Regions from separate parts of the Lysinibacillus sp. fls2-241-R2A-57 genome, predicted to be linked through region 1. Evidence: riboswitches for the same ligand, from Rfam matches in the RefSeq annotation. Region 1 holds a riboswitch; each other region holds the start of a gene.

What was found. A riboswitch is a leader RNA that binds a small molecule or an ion and turns the genes downstream of it on or off. The one in region 1 is predicted to bind cobalamin.
Region 2: linked by a shared signal. The riboswitch ahead of QRN68_RS07520 (FecCD family ABC transporter permease) and the one ahead of cobT (nicotinate-nucleotide--dimethylbenzimidazole phosphoribosyltransferase) in region 1 are both predicted to bind cobalamin.
Region 3: linked by a shared signal. The riboswitch ahead of QRN68_RS07660 (energy-coupling factor ABC transporter permease) and the one ahead of cobT (nicotinate-nucleotide--dimethylbenzimidazole phosphoribosyltransferase) in region 1 are both predicted to bind cobalamin.

What each region holds. Positions count from the first base shown of each region.
Region 1 covers NZ_JARVRU010000002.1:33,620-40,057, forward strand. Annotated here, with positions in the region: gene QRN68_RS00260 (methionine gamma-lyase family protein) at 1-250, opposite strand, end outside; gene QRN68_RS00265 (trimeric intracellular cation channel family protein) at 512-1,117, shown strand; gene cobT (nicotinate-nucleotide--dimethylbenzimidazole phosphoribosyltransferase) at 1,229-2,284, opposite strand; cobalamin riboswitch at 2,400-2,576, opposite strand; gene QRN68_RS00275 (ABC transporter permease) at 2,665-3,414, opposite strand; gene QRN68_RS00280 (HEAT repeat domain-containing protein) at 3,765-4,193, shown strand; gene QRN68_RS00285 (M56 family metallopeptidase) at 4,570-5,802, opposite strand; gene QRN68_RS00290 (BlaI/MecI/CopY family transcriptional regulator) at 5,799-6,158, opposite strand.
Region 2 covers NZ_JARVRU010000036.1:45,784-52,221, forward strand. Annotated here, with positions in the region: gene QRN68_RS07500 (S-layer homology domain-containing protein) at 1-75, opposite strand, end outside; gene QRN68_RS07505 (endonuclease Q family protein) at 158-1,324, opposite strand; gene QRN68_RS07510 (hypothetical protein) at 1,397-1,567, opposite strand; gene QRN68_RS07515 (heme ABC transporter ATP-binding protein) at 1,834-2,628, opposite strand; gene QRN68_RS07520 (FecCD family ABC transporter permease) at 2,634-3,680, opposite strand; cobalamin riboswitch at 3,830-4,019, opposite strand; gene QRN68_RS07525 (biotin transporter BioY) at 4,194-4,790, shown strand; gene QRN68_RS07530 (YdhK family protein) at 4,908-5,495, shown strand; gene QRN68_RS07535 (response regulator transcription factor) at 5,524-6,234, opposite strand; gene QRN68_RS07540 (sensor histidine kinase) at 6,241-6,438, opposite strand, start outside.
Region 3 covers NZ_JARVRU010000037.1:4,959-11,396, reverse strand. Annotated here, with positions in the region: gene cobJ (precorrin-3B C(17)-methyltransferase) at 1-1,661, opposite strand, end outside; gene QRN68_RS07665 ((2Fe-2S) ferredoxin domain-containing protein) at 1,666-2,037, opposite strand; cobalamin riboswitch at 2,180-2,363, opposite strand; cobalamin riboswitch at 2,606-2,790, shown strand; gene QRN68_RS07660 (energy-coupling factor ABC transporter permease) at 3,022-3,768, shown strand; gene QRN68_RS07655 (energy-coupling factor ABC transporter substrate-binding protein) at 3,770-4,042, shown strand; gene cbiQ (cobalt ECF transporter T component CbiQ) at 4,048-4,818, shown strand; gene QRN68_RS07645 (energy-coupling factor ABC transporter ATP-binding protein) at 4,818-5,654, shown strand; gene QRN68_RS07640 (S8 family peptidase) at 6,137-6,438, shown strand, end outside.

The DNA.
Region 1 (6,438 bases):
TGGCAGCCTCCGCTCCAAAGACCTCTGCATATACACGCTCTAGATTGTCACGCCCTTCATCATCATAGCCATAACCATTAGACGGGTGTAGATGATAATCGCTTACTTGATGCTTTCGGAACGCAGCGAGCACTTTTTGTTGGTTGAAGAACGCCATGTCCTCTACCTTTGCATGAAAAGGACGCACCTTTTCTTCTATTTTAGTAGCTAACGCTAGTGTTTCTTCCATTAAATTGGTTGTAAAAGTCATTTTATTCTTCTCCATTTCACTTTTGTTCAAATCTTATCTTAACAATTTGTGAGCTTGCCTGCAAAATTTGCTATTGTTTCTAATTGCATTTTACGCTAATCTAAATTGCGGAATTAATCTATTACGTCCTGCTATAATAGGATATTTAATATCTGATAATTCCAAAGCATTAGTTGATACTTTTCTTAGTAGAAACTTCTACGCTACAAAAAAGTGTTTGTAACTAATAGAAAAGATCAATTCATATAGGGAGTGAAAGTGTTGGCTTGGGAGGTTTTTAGTATTATTGGAACAATTGCCTTTGCTATTTCCGGGGCAATAATTGCAATGGAGGAAGAATACGATTTATTCGGTGTATATATACTCGGAATTGTAACCGCTTTTGGCGGAGGAGCTATACGAAATTTGCTCATAGGATTACCTGTAACAACGCTGTGGGGGCAGGATATGATGTTCCAAATTGCCATTGCAGCAATTACAATTTTTTTCTTATTTCCACATCGCCTCATTCAACATTGGCATCGCTGGGGCAATTTCACTGATGCTATTGGTTTATCAGCATTTGCGATTCAAGGTGCCCTCTATGCCGTGAAGCTCGACATGTCCATTAGTGCCGTTATTGTAGCTGCTGTCTTAACAGGGTCAGGTGGTGGAATTGTTCGAGATTTATTAGCTAGACGACAACCACTAGTCCTCCGTGATGAAGTCTATGGTGTTTGGGCAGCACTAGCCGGGCTTATCATCGGGCTTGAATTATTTTCAGGGGATTTCTTTTTATATGTATTATTTGGTGTAATTACAGCACTAAGAGTTCTTTCATATATGAAAAAATGGCGTTTACCGTTACGGAAGTTGCAGCGGGCATAGCCACGTTTCCTTACATCACTGCATAACAACAAGCCCAAATAGCTGTTATTTGGGCTTGTTTTTTTAATCCTGTAAATAAAAAACTTATTTGAGAACCTCATAATCTTTAAATTACTTTTCTAACAGCAGTATAGATTCCTCTAATGTAACCATGTTTTTCATCATGGAGCTTGCTGCATCCAAAATAGGAAACGCTAAAGCTGCACCAGAGCCTTCGCCCAATCGCATATTCATCTGTAGCATCGGTTCAACCCCGAGCAATTCAGCTGCAATTTTAGCACCTGGTTCTTCAGAAGCATGAGAAGGAATGATATAGTCTTTTACTTTTGGTTCAAGTTCGTATGCAATAAGTGCAGCAATAGTAGAAATAAAGCCATCGATCACAACAGGTTTGCGATTGACAGCTGCAGCAAGTATAACCCCAGCCATAGCGCCTATTTCTAACCCACCAACTTTTGCAAGAATATCAATCGCATCGTCTCGATTTGGTTTATTTAATGCAATGGCATTGTGAATGACTGCTACTTTATGTGCCAGCCCCCCCGGTCCAACACCTGCACCGAATCCTGTTACTTCACTTGGATGACACTCATGAAGAACCGATAATATTGCAGCACTCGGTGTTGTATTAGCTATCCCCATTTCACCTGTCCCGAGTACATTGATCCCTTTTTTTATTTCCTCCGTAGCTACTTCAATTCCTACTTCAATTGATTGAATGGCTTCTTCCCTTGACATAGCAGGACCTTTTGCCATATTGTCCGTTCCGTATTTAATTTTTTTAATGATGACACCAGCATCAAGTGGAATATCCTCTTTAACACCAACGTCTACTGTGACTATTTTGGCATTTGTTATTTTCGCTACAGCGCAGACACCTGTTCCTCCTCTAGGAAAATTTAATGTTTGAAAGACCGTTACATTTTGCGGATTTGACGTTACCCCTTCATCATAAACACCATGATCTGCTGCACAGACAATAATTGCTTTACTATCAATCGCCGGAAATAGTTCTCCAGTAATTCCTGATAGTTGCACTGCTAAAGACTCAAGTTTCCCCAAGCTTCCTGGAGGCTTGCTAAGTGCATCTATGTACTCCCTTGCTGTCTCCATCATTTTGTTGTCCACACTTTGAATGTTTTGAATCGTTTGTTGTAATAATTGCATGAAAATTTCCCCTTTCTTTTTTGCCCTTGTTACTCGAAGATTGATCTAGAGAAAAAAATAAAAAGCCTGTAGTTTATTTCATAACAAATAAACTACAGACTTTTCCATCGTCTATAAAATACGAAGCAGTTAGGCAGGTCTCCTGGCTCAATTTCAACATTTCATAGAACCTTCCCAGAACATTGCTAGTGGCATTCTCTATGAAACTCCCTTTTACAGTGGTGGGACCGCTAAAGCTTTTCACTTTATTCCCTATTCTCCCGCAATGGGCACCTAAAGCTTTTATGCAATTATTTTAAATTTACGATAAAGTGTTTTTAGTGTCAATATTTAAAGTTGTTGAGCATTGTTGACATTTTGAAGTGAACGAATATACTTGATTATTCATATTTAAAAACTTTAACACAAAATACTAACGTAATTACTGCTATAGCAGTTAATACTGATAACTCGGTTAGATAAGTATTAAGATTTTGAGTCTCGAAGATAAGTGTTTTTCTTATAGCTTCAATAATATAATTAAGTGGATTAATATAAACAAATGGCATTAAAAATTTTGGCCACACATCACTCGGGAAGAAAGTACCACCTAAAAAAATGAATACAAGATTTGAAAGGTTTCCCATAGTAGTGGCGTTTTTTGCGTTATTAGCATATATTCCGATTATTAAACCTACACCTAATAAACTAAGACCACCCATCAATAACAACGGAATCAATAAAAGAGTATAAATAGAACTAAAATTTAATTGGACATTAAAAATAAAAACACTGATGCCCAATATAATAACTGTTTGTATAGCCATAATGAAAAGCTGTGTACTAAAAATTGATACCATTATTTTTGATGTAGAAATTGGCGTAACTTTAGTTTTTTTTAAAATACCCCTTTCCCTATATGAAACGATCATCACAGGTAAAGCTATTAGACCGATAGCTCCATAAGCCATTCCTAGAATACCTGGAAAGATATAGTTCATATATGACATACCATCTCTTGCCGCATCTTTTCCTGCTGTACCCATTAAAGCCATCATTAAAATAGGGAACACAGTACTCATAATAGCCGCTTGTTTACTTCTTAATTCCATTTTTAAAAATATAGAAGACAAATTCACAAAACTATTCATACTTTCAAAACACTTCCAGTCATATTTAAGAATACATCTTCTAAATTTGCTTTTTGAATATTAATACTAGTTGTTGTTATTTGTTTTTCATCTTCTGAAGTTCAAAAATCAGCACTTCACCACAGAAAATGAAAGATGATTACGTTCTTTCATGGGAGTTTAATAAGAAAAGCAAATCTAATAAAGAATAGTACATACTTATGATACGGTTCACCTTAATGTAGTTAGTTTCCATTTTCTATATATTTCCTTACCAGCGATTCATCGCTATTTTCACCCAGACAACGTATAATAAGAGAAGCAGAAGAAGAATTCATTTTTCCTCTAGTTAAAAAAAGAGGTGCAATTACTTGAAACAGTTTGAAACAGCATTACCGGAGCAGTATGAAACATTAAAAAAACAGGCCAATTATACGTCTAGCTGGCGAGAGCGTTTAGACGCAGTCGAAATGTTATCGGCTTATCAACATGACAAAATCATTGATTTATTAAAAAATCGTATGCAGCATGATACTGTCAACAAGGTGCAATTAGCAGCCTATGAAGCACTCGTGGCGTTTGGTGAGGACGTAGAGAAGCCATCACCTGCACGTTTTGATATTATCAAAGGCACAGACAAAATTTTCCTGAGGGTGAAAAAGAGCTTGCCAAAGGACCATACAGTGGCAGACTTTGCGGATAAACTAAAACGTATGCGTTTAGATGTCTTTGATGCGTATGAAGGCGACAAAGGTGTACAATTTATGAACTGGTTAGAGGAACGTTGGGCAAAACTATAATCAGTAGTTTTGCGATTTATGAAGGAAAGTCATTCTCTCCACTTGTGGAGGGAATGGCTTTTTCTTATCTTTCGCTGCGGTTCATCGAAACTAATATTAAATTGTATTACTTCTTTTCTTTGATCATCTAACTTTATTGTTTAATAAGAAATCCTATTAACTTTAAAGCTAATAGGATTTCTCATCAAACTTTATTTTAAAACCACACCAACAAAGTGGGAAGAAATTGAGTTTATTATGAAAAAATGATGGAGTAAATGAAAACTAGTCCCGGATTTCAGGACTAGTCTTTGGAGCAACTTATTTATTCTTCATTTGTTGCGATTAAACGCTATTCCGTCGTACTATTTGATGCATCAGTAACAATAATTACATTTCATTTTTCGCCTTTATTTGTTGCGATTACATGTGGTTCCGTCGTACTATTTGAAGCCTCGGTAACAATAACTGCATTTCGTTCTTTGCCTTTATTTGTTGCAATTACATGTGGTTCCGTCGTACTATTTGAAGCATCAGTAACAATAACTGCATTTCGTTCTTTGCCTTTATTTGTTGCGATTACATGTGGTTCCATCGTACTATTTGAAGCATCAGTAACAATAACTGCATTTCGTTCTTTGCCTTCTTTCAGCGTTGGTGGCTCTTGGCCAGTTGCCGCAAAGACGGTCATACCTCCAATGACTAATGTACACGCTAATACTGTTCCTAAAACCGACTTTTTCTTTAAGGTCATAATGGACACTATCCTTTCTTCAATCCCGTTTTTACTAAAATGATTACAAAGCGGCGTAACCGTATAGGTTTCATCTGCCATATTGATGAGAGATAGTGCATATGCTGACTTTGCCTTATCTCCAAACTGTCTAATAACCCTTTCGTCGCAAGACAATTCAATGTCTCTGTTTACTAAAAAATACATAAACCAAACTAATGGATTAAACCAATGCAAAGCTACCATAATCGTTAAAATTACTTTCCACAAAACGTCAAAACGTTTAATATGAATTAATTCATGCGTGAGAATAAACTGAATATTTGTAGCGTCTTCCCAATTTGTTGATTTCGGCAATAAGATGACTGGTTTAAAGATTCCATATGTTAATGGGGTTTTTATTCTATCTGATACTGCAATTTGAATAGTTCTTTTTAACTTATGATCTTTTAGCCATTGATCTAGATACTCATTATTCTTCACTGGGATGGCTGTTTGAAATTCTTTATAAAATCTAACATAGGCCACTATAAAGAATAGCAAAACCACGATACCCCCACATGCCCAAATGTACTGAACGAAATCGCTTGTCATCACAAGCAAAAGCTGGTGATAGAACGTGTTTGATGTTTGTGCGATTTCGATTGTATTGTGCATACTTTCCGAATCATTTGAGTAAGTGAGCGTAACAAATAAGTTTTTCAGCATAGGCTGTATGCTCAACTTTGAATAAAAAGAGTAGGGGATGAGTAGTTTAAATGCAACGATTCCCCAAAGAATTAAAAATGTTTGTTTTGGCACTTTATTTCTTACTAACATCCTCATCAATATCACAATGATGAGGAGGAGAGATGCGTCTACACTCATGTTGAGGATACTCATATCATAATTCCTCATTCAAGATCTTTAACAATTTGCTTTAATTTATCGATCTCACTCGCGGACATTTTTTTCTTGTCTAGTAGGGATGCGAATAGTAAAGTTTTAGAACCATTAAATATTTTATCAATCAATTCCGTCGTTTCTTGTTCTTGTATCTGTTCTTTTCTGATGATTGGATGACAGATAAAGTTAGGTTCAATTCTTTCAATGGCCTCTTTTTTTATACATTTTTTTATGACGGTATAGGTGGTATTTTTATTCCACCCTATTCGTTCGTTTAACATTTGTGAGAGCTGTTTAGCTGTCAAATCGCCTTCTTCCCATAAAATATTCATGACTTGTAATTCCGAATCAAACAATTTAACTTGCATACGCGCATGCTCCTTTTCTTAAGTGGACTATTGCAATAGTTTGCCACACACTAATACTACTGCGATAGTCTGCGGTTGTCAAGACTATTGAGATAGTCTGTTGAAGAGAATCCATTTTAAAGGCATAATTATACGGATAAATTAACCTTTGCATATTCAATTATCATTGCTTTAGTTTTTGATAAAACGCCAAAAAGAGAAATGGCAATAATTAATATAAGAACTTTTTTCATAAGAAAACACCTCATGGTAAGCCTTTGAAATTATCGCCAGCTTTTCC
Region 2 (6,438 bases), on a different contig from region 1:
TGCCCCTACTGGTAGCGCTAATTGCAACGCCAGTACACCAGCCGCTAAAAATCGAAATTTCTTTGATAATTGCATACACTCACTCCCCCATCTTTTGCTAATTACTATTTTAATATATGGAGGATGAAAATGGGTTAAATAAGAGAAATTGTTTTTTCTATTCAAGCTGTATCTTCCCATAAATGCCACCACCACCAGCTTCAATTGCCAATTGTCCTGTTCTTGCTAAATCGATCATCTTAGCAATCTTATGTGGTACAATTTGTTCAAGCTGTTCTAGTGAGACTCGATGCAAGATGTTCATCTCTGTACCAAATGCTTGTAGCAATCTTTCCATCATTTTCGGTCCTAAACCTGGAATAAAATCTAGTGGTACTTGGTGAATATACGGTGGTCGAACACGTTTATCCGTCAGCTGCTCTGATAGCTCCATAATACGTAAAGAAACTCCCTTAATAATTTGGATACTTTCACAGTTAGTACAGATTGTTGCCATATTGCTAAGCTGTTCACCACATTTTGCACAGACAGTCTGATGATATTTGCCCAGCAAAGGATTTAAGCCATAATTGGCTGTTACAGCGCGCCCTTGCTGTTCATGTAGCGCCATTTGTAGCTCTGTAAAATTGGCATCAGATAGTCTTAATTTTTGATACTCACGTGCAATTTTCCCAAGCGAATGTGCATCAGAATTGCTGACAAATGTGTATGCTTGAAGCTCTCTGATGTTACTCACCATAGCGGTATCAGAACTTAAACCTAGCTCAATCGCATCTATAAGTTGCGGGTCAAATACTTCTGTTAAACTACGATGCACACCTTTACCAAACAAACTTTTAAACGGTGTAAAAACATGCGCAGGAATAAACAGCCCTCCTAACTCACGAACCTTTTGCTGCAATGTTCGACCATCACAATAGATACGCTGTGAGCTTAAATGAATATTTTTCATATGATAAGACATCCAATTTGAAAATTCCCTCATAAGTAAAAGTGTTGGAAAATAGGCAAGTACGTGGATTGGTCCAAGGCAATGACAATCATAAATCTCAATTTCAGTGCCTGGGATAAGGGTTGTGTCTTTATAACGAAGCCCTCCCTGTTCTAGCTCCTTCAGTTCACCCCGTTCAATCATTTCTGACATTTCATCCATAACCTCTGGTGAATGGCAATCAATAATTCCAATAATATCTAGTCCCTTTCTTGCACTAGAAGTCTCGAGAATTTTTGTTAACGTTAACGATTTACTGCCAGTAATTTTGACAGCGCGTCCACTTAAAGTACGTCCAATATGAATATGTAAATCTGCATATAAATTTTGCATCATTGTAAACACCTCTATTATTTTCAATGAAATAAAAAAACCTCACATTGCTGCAAGGCGTTTCACTCTTAATTATGATGGATGATTGCTGTGAGTACTATTATTTGATTCATAAGCACCTGAGCCCTGTGATGGCATTGTCGAAGAATCATACGCCACTATTGTCACGCCAATTGTCTTCTCTAGCTCATTAATTTTTTCAAGCTGTTGCTGATCTAATTGTGCAAACTTTATCTCTTCCACTTTCATCAATTCCTTTCACGTATACAATTCCCCAAAAAGGATATAAGTATACACGAAGAAAATGAAGCTCTTTCTTCTATTAACAGTTGTCCTATCCATAAATAGCAGGTGTATCTGTTATTGTTGAAAAACAAAATGGTCAAGAAGATCTTTGTAAATTTTGTGGCGCTTTAAATAAGGGTGATTTCCGTCCCAGGCTATTCGTAAAAAAGCGCCCAGCCGGAACGGAGATCAACCCCTCCTTTTGCCGAAGAACCATACTTTATTTATGTAGTTTTTAAAGCTTTCTTCGTAAATTGCTCAGAGACATACGTTAAATAAGGCTTCCCTGTAAGTGGATGTATTTGAATATCAGCATAAACACCAAATACATCCTGTAATAATTGTGGCGTAAGTACTTCTTCTGGTGTTCCAAAACAAACAATTCGACCTTGCTGTAAAACATAAATTTGATCGCAATACATAGCTGCAATGTTTAAATCATGTATGGCAGCAACAACTGTTAAATGTAGGGTTTGAATTAGATCCATTAGCTGCAATTGATGCTGAATATCTAGATGATTTGTTGGCTCATCTAAAATAAGCATCTGTGCTTGCTGAGCGAGAGCACGGGCAACCATCACACGCTTTTTTTCTCCCCCCGAAAGAGAGCTAAAGCTACGTTTCTCTAAATGAGCAATCCCTGTTTGATCAAGTGCACTTTTTACAATTTGAAAATCTTGTTGTTGATCAAGCTCGAATAGTTTTTTATGGGGTGTTCTCCCCATACTTACTAAATCATGTACGGTAAAGTCGAATAAGACCGGTGTTTCTTGGCTCACAACTGCTAAATTTTTCGCAATACTTTTACTCGATTGCTTTAAAATATCCTGTTCATTTAATAAGACTGTTCCACTTTCTGGTTTTAATAAACGATACATATTCTTTAGTAGCGTTGACTTCCCACTACCATTAGGACCAATCAGCCCAACGAATTGCTTTTCCTTTATTTGAACACTTACTTCATGTAATATGCGTTCATCAGAAATGGAGAAAGATACTTGTTTCGCTTCTAATGTCATAATTTTCAATCCCCTTCACCGAAAGAATAATTGTTACGACGTAGCAGCCAAATGAAAAATGGCCCACCACAAAAAGCCGTGATAATTCCAATTGGCATTTCTTCAGGAGCAATTAAAATTCGGGCAAGTGCATCTGCCCAAACTAAGAAAATCCCCCCTAATAAAGCACTAATCGGTATGACATATTTATGGTTTGAACCTACAATTAGCCGTACAATATGTGGAATGATTAAGCCAACAAATCCGATTGAACCACTGACTGCGACAAGAACACCCGTTAATAATGAAACTAATAAGATAAGTTGAACTCGAAACTGTTGTAAATTAACCCCTAAAGTGACAGCTGCTTCATCTCCAAGAAGTAATAAATTTAAACTTCGATAGTGGAGCCATAACAAGGCAAACACCACAATAAAAATAACTGTAGGAATTAAAACATTACTCCACTTTGCACCAGCTAAGCTTCCTAGCATCCAAAACATGACTGCCTTCATTCCGCCCTCTTGCTTCGACATCATTAATATAAAATTTGAAATAGCAGATAAAATAAACGACACCGCCATCCCTGAAAGTAAAAGTCGAAAGACAGAAACTCTACCGCCAACACGCGCTAAGAAGAAAACTAACGCCATCGCTGTGAGAGAACCGATAAATGCAGATACGGAAAGAGCATAAACACCAAGAAATGAAAAAGCACCTAAAATGATGACAGCTGTAGCACCAACCGTTGCACCAGAAGAAATCCCTAAAATATATGGTTCAGCAATTGAATTACGAACAAGTGCCTGAATAGCTGCTCCTGCAATTGCCAATCCTGCTCCAACGATAGCAGCGAGCAATACACGTGGAGCTCGGATTTGCCAAATGATAATTTCCTGTGAGCGACTCCAATCTTGTTCTATTCCATTTTGTATAAGTGGGATTTTTGAAAGGATGACCTTCCATACATATTGTGGCGTAACAGAAACCGATCCAACCATTATAGCAATTGTCATTGAAATGAGTAGAACTAGAAGAAGAGTCATTGAGAGTAGTATAAATTTTTTATTCATCTGTTTATTAACTCCTAATCAAAAATAATAGGTACGAAGCAATAAAAAAGGGTATTCCATGCTAAATACGCATAGAAATACCCGAGATTAAACAAAGTAAGAAAGATTTCCTTCTATTGTCCGTAATCGCTTTCATCCTCGTGGGCATTACAGGTATTCGCTAATTGGCAGGTCTCCTGGCTTCGAATCAATGTACTATGATTGCCTTCCCATTCTAGAACAGTGGCTAAATCATCATAGAACTCCTCGTTACAGTTGCGGGACAGCGTCGGATTTGCACCAACTTCCCTTTTAAGTGACACATTTACAAGATGTCACACCATTAGCATCATATATATTTTAAAATTATGACGATTCTATCATATATTTTAATAGTTCGTCTATTACTAGAATTATTCATCCAAATAAGAAGGATAATTATTTTTGTGTTAACTGAATAAAATAATCAAGTTGACACAAAAACTTTATTTTCTTACACTATTATTATCAACATTACTTATTAGGGGTGAAATAATGACAACAGTAGCGGAACACTCGCATCACAAATTAAGAACAGTAGATATTGCTTATATTGGACTATTTTCAACATTGATGATGATTGGCGCTAATATTACTTCCTTTGTACCTTTTATGGTTGTTGGTGGCGTACCAATTACGCTGCAAACATTTTTTGCTATATTAGCAGGACTGATTCTTGGTAGTAGAAAAGGTGCACTCGCTTGTACTGTTTATATGTGCATCGGTTTAGCAGGCGCACCTGTATTTGCACGTTTCAGTGGTGGCTTTGGACAAATCTTAAGTCCTACATTCGGTTTTATTGTCACTTTTATATTAGCTGCATATGTTGCAGGGCTTATTGTAGAGCGCAGCGGAACGAAAAAAAGCTATGTAATTGCTGCTTTAATTGCAACTGCCATTAATTATTTACTTGGAACGAATTGGATGTATTTCGCCTATAAGCTATGGGCTAGTGCTCCAGATGCTTTTTCTTATAAGATGGCATGGCTTTGGATGATGCCTCCATTACCAAAGGATATTATTTTAGCTATATTTGCCGGTATTTTTGCCTACCGCCTACAAAAAGTATTGAAAATAATTCCTGTTAAATAACAGAAACCCTTCTTTAGTTTGATGCTAAAGAGGGTTTTTTTTCTTGTAAGACTGCTATCCACAATTTCTGCACATTTATTTGCTACATTAAGGGCAAATAAGGAGGAGGAAATTAACATGATATTAAAAAGACAATGGCTTATTGGCATACTGACAGCATTAGCTTTACTAACATTATCAGCTTGCTCTGCCAGTTCAACTAAGCCGGAAACCAATTCAAAAAATAACACCGAAACTGAGCAGAGCACTGAGATGGATCATTCTATGATGAACCATTCAAGCTCTAGTGAAGTACCAACAACTTTGAAAAATGCTGAAAAACCAAAGTTTCCTGTTGGAAGCACCGCCATTATTACGGATGGTCATATGGCAGGTATGAAAGGCGCAGAAGCAACGATTGTTGGGGCTTATGATACGACAGCCTACATTGTCTCCTATGAGCCAACTACAGGTGGAAATCGCGTAGATAATCATAAGTGGGTTATTCATGAGGAATTGATAGATTCAGGTGAAGCTCCATTGGCTCCTGGTACAGAAATCAAAACGAATGCATCTCATATGGAAGGCATGGAAAATGCGACTGTCCATATAGATGAGGCACTACAAACAACCGTTTATATGATTGATTATACGTCTACAACTACAGGTGAAGCAGTGAAAAACCATAAATGGGTTACGGAAGAAGAGCTAGCAACAAAAAAATAAAAATTCAACCTCTGCGGGAATTCTTCCGTCAGAGGTTGTTATTTCTAGCTTCTAAAGGCTTTCGATCAGCTGACTTATGCCATTTATAGCCGATTCCCCAAACTGTTTGTAAGTACTCATCAGCTGGAAAACCACTTTTTCGTAATTTTTCTCGTAAATTACGGACATGTGAATCAATAGTTCGATCTTCAATTGATACGTTATAACCCCAGACTGTATTAATGAGATGTTCTCTTGAGAAAACTTTATTTTGATAATCAAGAAATAACGCTAACATTGCAAATTCTTTCGGCGTTAAAGGAATAGCCTCTTGTTGAAAATATAATTCAAAGGATTCTTTATTTAAACGTAGCCCTTCAAAGAAAATAACTTTTTCTTCGACTTTCGTTCTTCTTAATACAGCATTTATACGAGCTAGTAATTCTTCTTCATCGAAAGGCTTTAAAATATAGTCGTCTGCCCCAATATTTAACCCTTTTATGATATCAGCCTGCTCCCCTTTTGCTGTTAGCATAATCACTGGTATATCCGAAAACTTCCTTATTTCCTGACAAGCTTGCCAGCCATCCATCTCTGGCATCATAATATCTAACAGCACTAAGTCTATATGATTTTCCTCTAAATACACTAGAGCATTTCTAATCGATGTCATTGCTATACAATGAAACGTAGGCTCTAAGTAAAGAGATAGTAAATCTAGCATCCTTGATTCATCGTCAATTAGTAATAATGTTTTCATTCGTTCCTACTCCTTAAACAGTAATTCAAAAGTAGTCCCTTTGTTTTCCTCACTAAAAACGGTTACTTCTCCTCCTTGTGCATGTACAAGCTCTTTGACAATAGCGAGGCCTAATCCTGAACCTCCATGCGCACGTGTACGAGATTTTTCTACCCTATAAAAGCGTTCAAAAATATAAGGTAAATCCTTCTTCGGAATCCCTTT
Region 3 (6,438 bases), on a different contig from region 1:
GGAGCTGGCTCAACTTTTATTTTTGAAGACATATCCTGATACGTAAAATGAAGTATCTTTTTCACACGTTTGAAGTATTTAAACAAACGTTCATTTGGATGTGCATTTGCTTTATACTCTTCGATAATGTCTGTAATTAGCGGTATAAGCTGCTCAGGCTCTAAGCCCTCAACAACAGGCTGGGCCGCATGTGCTGTACGGCCAACCGGCTTAGCACCAATAAAAACATCAAACTTACTTTTGCGATAAACAATCCCAATATCATCAAATACCGCTCGATAACATGCCATACCACAGCCGTTAAAACCAATATTTAACGTTTTCGGTAACGACATTCCCCCAAGCTTTTCTTGAATCTCTTCTGCATAAGGAATCGAATCGAACTTTTCTCCGTAACAGAAGTCACAAGCCTTTAACGAAAGCACGTCACCAATTGGTGCTAGTAAAAAGCCAACTTCACGAAGCTTTGCTGTAATCTCTTCAGGCGCAGCTGTTGGAATTTTCAAATGAATTTGATGGTCTGGTGTATACTCCATCGTGCCTTCCTCTCCAACAACTTCTGCTAAAGTCATCATTTGTTGAGGAGAAAAGAACTTATTGGCTACTCCTGGACTAACAGCTAATTCAAAAATAGATTCAATTTTTTGGTGAATAAGCTTGGGTGTTGCCTTCACAGCACTTGTTCCCTTCACCATCGCTAGTGCTGTTGTCGCCATTTCAAGTGATGACTTTTTTTTAGGCTTTGGTTCTGGTGTTATCGCTAAACTGGACTTGATTCGATTTGCATTAGGATCTGTCGCAAAATCATTACGCGCCTGTCCTGTTTCTTGATTCATTGCCCACGGTTCATTTTCTTCTTTCAGTCGTTGATGTGGTCGTAACGGTTGTTTTTCTTCGCCAAGTGTATATTTACGCTGATAACCACGTGGCGTAATCATTTTATTGTCGTAGAAGAACGTTGATGAATTTCCAATCACAACGGTTGTTAGCATACCAATATCGTGTTCTAGCATTTCTGCCAAAGTCGTCATTGTAATTTCCTGGCGTTCACGATACGCGCTTTTCACAAGTCCTACCGGCGTATCTGGAGAGCGATATTCTAATAAAATTCGTTGTGCCTCCACAATTTGTCTCGTACGACGACCACTCTTTGGGTTATAAAGAGCAATAACAAAATCCGCCATTGCGGCTGCTTCTACTCGTTTTGCAATTAAATTCCAAGGCGTTAAGTGGTCACTTAAACTAATCGTACAGGCGTCATGCATAATCGGAGCACCTAGTAAACTTGCACACGAATTGATAGCCGAAATACCCGGAACAATTTCTACCTCAACACCAGTTGCTTCCGTCCAGCCTAGCTCGATTAATACCTCATACACTAATCCCGCCATGCCATAGACACCAGCATCTCCGCTCGAAATAACAGATACGATACTGCCTGCCTCTGCTTGGCGGACCGCTTCCTGTGCACGTGAAACCTCTTCTGTCATACCGGTACTAATAATTGACTTTGCACTTACTAAATCCTGAATAAGTTCAACATAAGTTTTATAGCCTATGATCATATCACTTTGTTGTAGTGCCTCCACAGCACGAGTCGTAATATGTTTAAAATCTCCAGGTCCAAAGCCAACTACGAAAATCTTCCCTTTTTGCGACATTTTGTTACCCCTCTTTCACCTTTTCAATACCTTTAATGGCTGTTGTTTGTGCTGTACGCTGTAACGAACCTTCACGCAGTGTAAAGACATGCTCATTATGTAACGATTCGTGATTTAAATCTTGAACAAGTGCCCGCGCATGCTCTGTGGTCGGCACACGGTACCAATTCCCTTGAGGATAAGCGATGACAACACAAGCATCCTTACACCTACCATTACAGCGTGTCCTTGTCGTATGTATTTCCTTATCAATCGCCAGCAACTGAATTTCATCACGGATTGCCTGTGTAATTTCCTCTCCATCTTTTTTCATACAGCTACTGCCATTGCAAATAAAAAGATGCGTTTTCATCCCCTCTAAATTCCATGTTGTCATTGTTGTTCTCCCCTCATTTGCTTTTAGGAAAAAGAAAAAACCTTTACTCTAGACGAAGAGTAAAGGTTTTGTAGAAGCCAAATTAAAACGAATATATACAGGTACTCGCTCTCGCTTCAACTTCTCCCTCCGAAAAGTTTGCATGCATTTATCGCAATAAGCAGGTTTCCTGACTTAAGCTTCCTTTTACTTTCGCGCCTTCCCAAGTTTTCACTAGTGGCATTTGCGATTTCATCAGCTATTACAGTAGCGGGGGCTGTATCGGATTTTCACCGATTTCCCTATTATCTCGAAAATATTCGAGCACTTATTGACGTTTTTATATGAAATTGTATTTTTTATGTAATAGAAATCTGTCTCTATCATAGCTTATTTTTTTAAAATTTCAATATTTCTTTCTTAATTTGTGACATTTTTATTAATTATTCAGCAAATTTCCCCTAGAAAAAAGGGAAATTCCTCTTCTGTATTATCCGAATTTTCTACAATGCCCCTCAATTTAAAAAATTTTTCATAAAAAAGATAGCTTGTTTACGGAAATTCATGTTACACTTTGTCGTGAAATCTCACAACTTCATCTTTTTTCGGTGCGAATTGTTCATCAATTCGCTTAAAAGGGAAGCCGGTTTAAGTCCGGCGCGGTCCCGCCACTGTACTAGGGAGTTTTATAGATAATGTCACTGTCCAAAGGATGGGAAGGCCTATAAAACGTTGAACTAAAGCCAGGAGACCTGCCGAAAAATAAGTGATCGTTTCAACCTACGAGGATAGGTGTGCGCCTAGCAGATTAGATTTTTAATTACTTTTTTAGCTATGCACTTTTCCTGAATCGGAGAAGTGTTTTTTTATCTTCATTTTCATCTCAAGGTGGTAGATGCGTACAGATATGGTTCCGGTTGAGGAGCAAAACACCTATTTTATGGCAAGGTGAAATAATTTCGTTCGCACGCTAATTCGAAAATTTTAATGTAAGGAGGAGAGATTTTGAAATTCTCAGGTTGGAAGCTTAGTTATTTCTTACTGGCATTTTTATTCGTGCCAAATCGTGCATTTGCTATGCATATCATGGAGGGCTTTTTGCCGATTGAATGGGCAATTTTTTGGTGGGTCATTTCCATTCCATTTATTATTTTAGGATTACGTTCAATTCGCAAAACCATTGATGAAAATCCTGAAACAAAAATGATACTAGGTTTATCGGGTGCCTTCGCCTTTGTGCTATCAGCCTTAAAAATCCCTTCTGTAACAGGGAGTTGCTCGCACCCGACAGGAGTTGGACTTGGGACTGTTCTTTTTGGGCCACTAGCTATGAGTGTGATCGGGACAATCGTATTATTATTCCAATCTTTACTTTTAGCACATGGTGGACTTACAACTTTAGGGGCAAACGCCTTTTCCATGGCAATTGTTGGTCCTATTATTGCTTACTATGTTTTTAAAGGCTCACAAAAAATAGGGCTATCATTTTCCATAGCTGTCTTTTTAGCAGCAATGCTTGGTGACTTAGGTACATATGTTGTCACTTCTGTACAGTTAGCTCTTGCCTTCCCTTCTGAAGTAGGAGGATTTATGGCTTCATTCACAAAATTTGCTGGTATTTTTGCATTAACACAAATTCCTCTCGCTATTAGTGAAGGAATTTTAACAGTGATCGTTATGAACTTCTTGAAAAAATATAATTTGAGCGAACTAAAAGCATTACGTGTTTTCTCAGCAAAGGAGGCACACTAATATGAAAAAAAATTTACTGCTCCTAGCAATTGTTGTGTTTCTAGCAATCTTCCCTCTCTTTATCCAAAAAGGTGCAGAATTTGAAGGGGCTGATGGCCAAGCAGAAGCAGCGATTAGTGAAATTAACGCTGACTACGAACCTTGGTTTGAAAGCATATGGGAGCCACCGAGTGGTGAAATTGAAAGCTTATTATTCGCACTACAAGCTGCTATCGGCGCTGGATTTATCGGCTATTTTATCGGCTTAATGCGCGGCAAACATAAAGAAGGTTAAACGCTATGTTACTCATTGATAAGTATGCATATATGAATAAACTAGCGTCTGTTCATCCGCTAGAAAAAATGACGTTATCCCTGGGATTACTATTATTGTCGCTTATCATTAGAGATGAACGAATTTCACTCATTACATTTATTGTGATGAGTGCTTTTATCATTCTAAGCGCAAAAATTCCATTTAAATATTATGCAAAACTACTATTGCTACCAGGATTTTTTTTACTTTCAAGTTTAGTATCCATATTAATTTCTATAGCACCATCAACAAGCACGCTACCTGCTCACATATGGTCTTTCACTGTAAATAATTGGACAATTTTCGTCAGCAGTGCAAGCATAACGATAGCACAGCAGCTTTTTTTCATCGTCCTTGGCAGCACTAGTTGTTTGTATTTTTTAATTCTTACAACATCGGTACAATCAATTTGCTATGTTCTACGACAATGGCGACTTCCTGTTTTATTTGTAGAGCTAGTAGAATTAACGTATCGTTTTATTTTTATATTTTTAGACAGTATGCAAAAAATTCATCTTGCCCAGCAGGCTCGCTTAGGTTACCGCTCCCCTATGCAGTGGCTACGCTCCATATCAATGCTGATTGCAGCATTATTAGCAGAGCTGTTTCAACGAAGTCGTGAGCTAAACAATGCAATGGAAGCACGCGGTGGCGAAACTGTCTATTGGCAAGAGAATGTTACCTATTGCATGAAAAACTGGCTAGGTATTGCTGCTATCTTTATTTCCCTCATCATTTATGGAGGTTTTTTCTGATGACAGACTTTTACTTTGAACTAAATCAATTATCCTACGCTTATGCCGATGGAACTCATGCTTTAACAGATATTACACTCCAAATTCCAAAAGGGAAAAAAATCGCTTTACTTGGTCATAATGGAGCTGGAAAGTCAACGTTATTTCAGCATTTAAACGGCATTTTGAAGCCTACCACTGGAAATATATCCTTTTGTGGCAAAGAACTTAACTATAGTAGAAAAGCATTAAAAGAATTACGCCAACAGGTTGGTATTGTTTTTCAGGATGCAGACAACCAGCTTTTTTCAGGTACAGTTAAGCAAGATATTGCATTTGGACCTTTGAACCTTGGTTGGACGACTGAAAAAATTGAAGAGAAAATAGCATGGGCTGTTGCTCAAACTGAAGTTGAACCATTACTCGATAAACCGATCCATTTTTTGAGTGTTGGACAGAAAAAACGTGTGGCAATGGCTGGAGTTCTAGCGATGGAACCATCTGTTTTATTATTAGATGAACCAACAGCTGGACTAGACAATTATTATGTTGCACAAGTTTTACAGTATTTAGCTAAATTAGAGAATGGTGAACGTACTATTTTACTAGCAACGCATGATATCCCATTAGCCTATGAATGGGCAGATCAAATAATCGTAATGGAAGCTGGGAAAATTATTTATAATGGAGACCCTGTTGAATTGTTCTATCAAGAAGAGTTACTTGAACGGGCCCATCTCGAACGCCCATGGGTCTTTGACATGACGATTGCCTTGCAAAAGAAGAAACTATTTGAGAAAAACATTACAATGCCCCGTTCAAAGGGAGATTTACAAAGACTAATTGAGCAGCTTTAAGACGATGCTTTAAGGTTATAACATTTCTTGGACTATAGTTGCGTTTTTAGCTCATCACCAAAAGTTGTGGATGACATTTGTTAAAATATATGCCCTGTATATTAGGTGATTGGAGTGTCAAGTTTCGCCGCTAACCAAGCGAACTTCGCCGCTAAAGCACCCTGTTCCGACGCTATCTAAGCGATTTTCGCCGCTAAAGCACCCTGTTCCGACGCCAACCAAGTGAACTTCGCCGCTAAAGCATCATGTTCCGCCGCTAACTAAGCGGCAGCGACAAATGTTTTATCTGTGCGAAAGCCAAAGCGTCCAGTCGGAACGGAAATCAACCACTCGTCATAGTGATGATTCATAGATTTTACATAAAGGAAAAATATAGATTGGTACTTTTGGAAAAATAACGACTTATTTACGAAACTTTTCTATCAGTCATCCGTATTAGTATAGATGTAACTTAAATCAACACAATCAAGGAGGTCATACAGTTGAAGAACTGGAAGAAAAAATCATTTGCTATAGTAGCATCTGCTGCACTAATGGTTCCTACTGCTTCTGCCTTTGCTGAAACACCACAAAAAGCAGAGAAGAACCCAGAGTCAGTGAAAGTAGCAAACAATCAGAAACAAACCGAAAAGAATCAAAAAGAATGGATTAGTCAGGATACAATTATCGTCAAGCACTCTGGTCTTGATAAGAATGTGCATAAAAAAATTGGCGCGAAAGTAATCCGCTCTATTCCTTCTTTAGGTTACGATGTTATCCAACTTAACAAGGGAGTAACTTTAGA